One region of the Dryocola mayonis genome, then DNA from elsewhere that is predicted to be linked to it. Evidence: predicted binding sites of a transcription regulator. Region 1 holds the regulator's gene; the other holds the start of a gene.
The links. Region 1 encodes Fur, which represses iron uptake genes when iron is present. Its sites were predicted from a motif close to ATAATAATGAGAACNACTATCAA; they were not measured.
Positions count from the first base shown of each region.

Region 2: sufA (Fe-S cluster assembly scaffold SufA) is a predicted target of Fur. The motif match lies at 1,791-1,813, and genes of this name have one in related genera.

Region 1 covers NZ_CP150452.1:1,272,660-1,275,777, forward strand. Annotated here, with positions in the region: gene chiP (chitoporin ChiP) at 1-1,194, shown strand, start outside; gene fur (ferric iron uptake transcriptional regulator) at 1,314-1,766, opposite strand; gene fldA (flavodoxin FldA) at 2,062-2,592, opposite strand; gene ybfE (LexA regulated protein) at 2,773-3,054, opposite strand.
Region 2 covers NZ_CP150452.1:2,354,794-2,357,911, reverse strand. Annotated here, with positions in the region: gene WLO32_RS11420 (hypothetical protein) at 1-243, shown strand, start outside; gene WLO32_RS11415 (putative T6SS immunity periplasmic lipoprotein) at 511-876, shown strand; gene WLO32_RS11410 (putative T6SS immunity periplasmic lipoprotein) at 1,038-1,391, shown strand; gene sufA (Fe-S cluster assembly scaffold SufA) at 1,856-2,224, shown strand; gene sufB (Fe-S cluster assembly protein SufB) at 2,233-3,118, shown strand, end outside.

The sequences.
Region 1 (3,118 bases):
TCGACCTGGAACGCCAACCTGGATTTCCAGTCCGGCTATGTGGCCGATATGTTTGGTCTGGATATTGCGGCCTTTACCGCGATTGAAATGGCGGAAAATGGCGACAGCGGGCACCCGAACGAAATCGCATTCTCATCAAAAAATAAAGCCTATGACGAAGACTATTCCGGCGACAAGAGCGGAATCAGCCTTTATAAGGCGGCGGCGAAATTTAAATACGGGCCGGTTTGGGCGCGGGCGGGCTACATTCAGCCAACCGGCCAGACTTTGCTGGCTCCGCACTGGAGCTTTATGCCGGGCACCTATCAGGGCGCTGAAGCCGGCGCCAGTTTCGATTACGGCGATGCGGGCGCGCTGAGCTTCTCCTATATGTGGACGAACGAATATAAAGCGCCATGGCATCTGGAGATGGACAAGTTCTATCAGAACGACAGGCACACCAAAGTCGACTACCTGCATTCAATCGGCGCAAAGTATGACTTCAAAAACGATCTGGTGCTTGAGGCGGCCTTCGGTCAGGCAGAAGGGTACATTGACCAGTACTTTACCAAAGCAAGCTACAAATTTGATATCGCTGGCAGCCCGCTGACCACCAGCTACCAGTTCTACGGGACCAGGGACAAAGTCTCAGACGGCGGCATTAACGATATTTACGACGGCACAGCCTGGCTGCAGGCGCTAACCCTCGGTTACAAAATTGGTCAGGTCGACCTGCGTCTGGAAGGAACCATGGTGAAGGCCGAAGGGCAGCAGGGGTTCTTCCTGCAGCGTATGACCCCAACCTATGCCTCCTCAAACGGGCGTCTTGATGTATGGTGGGATAACCGCTCCGACTTTAACGCCAACGGCGAAAAAGCGCTGTTCGCGGGCGCGATGTATGACCTGAGCAACTGGGATCTGGCCGGCTGGGCGGTGGGCGCATCTTACGTTTACGCCTGGGATGCAAAACCCAGCTCCACGCCAACGACCGATGGCTACTACGACGCCGATCGCCGTCTGAAGGAATCCTCTTACAGCCTCGATGCGTCATATACCGTTCAGGATGGCCGAGCGAAAGGCACGCTGTTTAAGCTGCACTTTACCCAGTATGACAACCATTCCGATATCCCAAGCTGGGGCGGCGGCTACGGCAACATCTTCCAGGATGAGCGCGACGTGAAGTTCCTCGTTATCGCACCTTTCACTATCTTCTGATGGGCAGCCGGGCGCAAAAGCGCCCGGCTTGTTAAGTTTCTCTGGCCCATAAAAAAACCGGTGAGTTTCCTCACCGGTTTTTTGTCTCTGCTTTCCCGAAGGGAAAGCAAGAGTGCGGATTACTTCTCGCTGATTTCGTGGGCGTTTTCGTCGGTACGGCAGTCGCCTTCGGCGCAGTGGCCATACAGGTAAAGACTGTGGTTAGTCAGCCGAATCCCGTGGCGGGTCGCGATTTCACGCTGGCGGGCTTCGATTGAATCATCGCTGAATTCAATGACTTTGCCGCAGTCCAGGCAAATCAGGTGGTCGTGATGATGCTGCTGAGTCAGTTCAAAAACCGACTTGCCGCCTTCGAAATTATGGCGGGTAACGATACCCGCGTCGTCAAACTGGTTCAGCACGCGGTAAACCGTGGCCAGACCAATCTCTTCACCCATATCAATCAGACGTTTGTATAAGTCTTCCGCACTGACGTGATGGTTAACCGGTCCCTGCAACACTTCAAGGATTTTTAATCGCGGAAGCGTGACTTTCAGGCCGGCCTTCTTTAATGCGGTGTTGTTGTCAGTCATGCGGAAATTGTCCTGTTGCTTAACGTTATGCTCGGACTCGTTGAGCGTTAAGTGAATGCGTTTCATTATATACCCTTCTTTTGAGGGTATAGTACAGCCACGTCTAAATAGAAACTGTAAGTTAAAGCATAACAGCTAAAAAATCGTGGCTGAGTCACCCTTTGCTGGCGGTGCAGCAAACGCGACCTGTGGGGTATTGTACAGGGATAGACAAAAAAGTTACAAAAATGTAGCGATTATTTTCATTGGTAATGCCTATCAATACGGCGCAAACCTTGGCCTGCGCCGTTACGCATCAGGCGTTGAGGATATCGGCCAGGTTGAGCTCTTCCGCAACCTGCCTGGTCCATTTCTCCACGCGCTCGGCGGTCAGCTCCGGCTGACGGTCTTCATCAATGGCCAGGCCTACAAAGTGGTCGTCGTCAGCCAGACCCTTCGACGCTTCGAAGTGGTAGCCCGCCGTCGGCCAGTGGCCTACGATTGCCGCGCCGCGTGGTTCAATGATGTCGCGAATGGTGCCCAGCGCGTCGCAGAAATATTCCGCGTAATCTTCCTGATCGCCACAGCCGAACAGCGCAACCAGCTTGCCGTTGAAATCCACTTCTTCAAGAGTCGGGAAGAAGTCATCCCAGTCGCACTGCGCTTCGCCATAGTACCAGGTAGGGATGCCCAGCAGCAGAATGTCGAACCCTTCGAGATCTTCCTTGCTGCTTTTTGCAATGTCACGCACTTCAGCAACATCTTTACCGAGCTGTTTTTGAATCATTTTTGCGATATTTTCGGTATTACCGGTATCGCTGCCGAAAAAAATGCCTACGATTGCCATGAGTTAAATAACCTCTTGAAACTTAATGGTATGGTGGCGGAGAATTGCCCACAGATGGGGCAATGATAGCAGAACAGGTCAGGGTGCGGAAACAGCTATCACAGCGCTGTGCACAGTCTGCAACATGATGGCGCTTTAAGCGCCGTTTTTTATTTGATGACGGGGCGAAATAGCGAACGGCTAGCTCAGATGCTGCTTTAGCTGGGCTAATAACATCTCTTCAATCAGCTCGCTGCGGCTGATGTTTCTGGCTTCAGCAAGTTGGTTAAGGGCATCCACCGCTTCGTTGTTGAGTTTCAGCTCAACGCGCTTCAGGCCGCGTACTTTATCGCGTTTGAGCTGGTTACGTTTGTTGATGCGCAGCTGCTCATCTCGCGTTAGCGGATTGGTTTTTGGCCGCCCCGGGCGACGCTCGTCCGCGAACAGATCTATTGTAGTACGGTCCGTTTGTTCTTTTGCCATGATTAGAGTACTGACAGGAAATTCGGGATGCTGCGAGCAGAATGCTCCGGCGCATTTAAGCGCG
Region 2 (3,118 bases), 1.1 Mb from region 1:
ATCGCTGTCGGCGGTTTAAGAAGGCTAACCAACGGTGAGATAAATTTAGCCGCTACGCTGTTCGGCCACACTGTCAGCTATAACAAAGTATGGATTCACCGAGGCAGCTATCTTCCTTTTAATCTGCAGAGCAGAAATACGGCCATGACGCCCAATGGTGAGGTAGGGTTTCAGGAGGGGGTGTACAGGCCGGACTTTCGAGTAGCGATTACTCCAGTCAACATATGTTCCTTCATGAAATGATGCACGTATATCAGTTTCAACGGGGAATGTTTGTTAAGGCCAGAGGCGCGTTTTCATGGGTCGTGAATTATCAATACAGATTGGATAAAGAGAATTTAAATGAATATGGTATGGAGCAGCAAGCAAGCCTCGTTAGCGATTACTGGTTATTAATTAATCAGGGTTTTCTGGCCATATGCAGAATGTGAATCTGCAAGATTATAATTTTATGGAATCAGAAAAACAATTGACTGGAAGATATAAGAAAATATTAAGGAGATTCCCGTTATGAGAAAGGTTATGATTGCTGGGATGTGTTTCTGCCTGAGTGGTTGCCTGCTGGGGGAAAAGTTTCCATTCACTGACCAGGGCAGCGCCATAATTTATGGTGACAGAATTTGCATAAGTGTCGATAAGAAAGATGTGTTGGACTTTTATAGTATTTCCTCATCAGAAAATAATTATAAAAAAGAGTTGGTGAATAGTGGAGATACTCCGCTTCAATATCGATACCCTAAAACGTGTTTTAGCGCCCCGTTAAAAAATGGATTTGAATATGTTCTTCTTTATAAAATGAATTCGCACACTTTTCGCTACGAGTTTTTTATAGATCTTAATGGCAGAGTGTTCGATATCAGAAGAGGAAAAGAGTAAGGCCGTTATCAGAGCACGGGTAGTAGCGAGGTAGACGTAGTGGGGAAGGCTTCATAGCCCTCAGGTTTTTCCATCAGGTGATTTGAAAAGCTTATGTATGCTTCCCCCCATCGGCACATTCTTTCCAGGCTATATAAAAAAGTTTTAAAGGGGTTTTATTTATGAAAAAAATATTTTTCTGTCTCTGGGTTTTCCTTTTATGCGCCTGTCAAAGCGAAGCGGACAAGCTGGCTTTTGCCAACGCAGGCGCTGCCATCATCGAAGCTAACAGGATTTGCCTGAGCGTGAATAAAAGGGATGTGCTGAGCTATTATTATTTATCTTCCAGTGAAGATGGCTACAGGAAGTCAATTTTAATGTCGGGTCACCATCCGCTTCATCTTTCTTATCCTGATACCTGCATCAAGGTAGCTTTAAAGCCCGGGTACAAATATGGGCTGCTATATACGATGAATAATATTGATTACCGATATGAATTTTTTATCGATTTAAACGGGGTCGTAACCGGTTTGTAAAACCGAGGGGCATAATGCTTTCCCCCGGATCGGCACATCCTTTCGCTAGCTAACGCATAAACAGATAGCGTTTAAGGAACACAACTCTGAAGGGAATAGCCCGGGTTAAGCCTGCGGGCACCATCCAGCAAAAGCCCGATTTTAGAAAAGGCTCGGGATGGGGTTAGCGTATTTTCCAGAAACGCCTGTTTTAACCTCCGCCTCTCACTTAAATAGATATTCTCTATACATCTTTTGCTTTCTATCGTCCAGCGCCCCAGTACGCGGCTAAAATCTCTCTATTTCAGCGGCTTAAATAGCTCTTTTCGCCATCTGCAAGAGTTTCAGCAGGGTCTATCCTTAGTAAAGACGCCCAAAAAAGCAGCATTTCGTGAATACCCCTGTTATCAGGATGTTGTATTGATAATTGTTATCATTAACATAGGGGCATTGGCCTTTGGGCGGCAACACATAAGAGGTGAACTATGGAAGTGCAAACTGGTAGCTTCGATCCCAATGAATTCGCCTGGCGGGGTCTGACGCTAACCCCGGACGCGGCCGCGCATATTTGTAAGCTGACAAGCCAGCAGCCGGGACTGCTCGGCGTGCGCCTTGGTATTAAGCAGACCGGATGCGCGGGCTTTGGCTACGTGCTGGATACCGTGAAAGAGCCTCATAAAGACGATCTCCTGTTCGAAACGAACGGCGCAAAGCTTTGGGTTCCGCTATCGGCCATGCCGTTTATCGACGGCACAGAGGTCGACTATGTGCGCGAAGGCTTAAACGAGATATTCAAATTCAACAACCCGAAAGCGCAGCACGAATGTGGCTGCGGTGAAAGCTTTGGGGTGTAGGCGGGATTATGTCACGTAATACTGAAACGTCCGACGAAGTACAAACCTGGGCCGGCAGCCATCACTATAAAGAAGGCTTCTTTACCCAGCTTAAAACCGACGAAATGGCTCACGGCATCAATGAAGAGGTGGTGCGGGCAATTTCCGCGCGGCGTAACGAGCCGGAGTGGATGCTGGAGTTTCGCCTGAGCGCCTACCGCGCATGGCTTGAGATGGAAGAGCCGCACTGGCTGAAGGCAAACTATGAAAAGCTGAACTATCAGGATTACAGCTACTACTCCGCGCCTTCCTGCGGCAGCTGCGACGATAACTGCGAATCCCAGCCTGGCGCCGTGCAGCAGCCCGGCAGCAACGCTTATCTGACGGGCGAGGTGGAAGAGGCCTTCAAACAGCTCGGCGTTCCGGTGCGCGAAGGCTCCGAAGTGGCGGTGGATGCGATTTTTGACTCGGTCTCCGTGGCGACCACCTATCGCGAAAAGCTTTCCGAACAGGGCATTATCTTCTGCTCCTTCGGCGAGGCGATTCACGAATACCCGGAGCTGGTGAAAAAATATCTTGGCACCGTGGTGCCGAGCAACGATAACTTTTTCGCCGCGCTGAACGCCGCCGTGGCTTCCGACGGCACCTTTATCTACGTGCCGAAAGGCGTGCGCTGTCCGATGGAGCTTTCCACTTACTTTCGCATCAACGCCGAGAAGACCGGTCAGTTTGAGCGCACCATTCTGGTGGCGGATGAAGGCAGCTACGTCAGCTACATCGAAGGCTGTTCGGCTCCGGTTCGTGACAGCTATCAGCTTCACGCGGCGGTAGTGGAAGTCATCATCCACAAAGACGCGGAGGTGAAATACTCCACGGTGCAGAACTGGTTCCCGGGCGACGGCAACACCGGCGGGA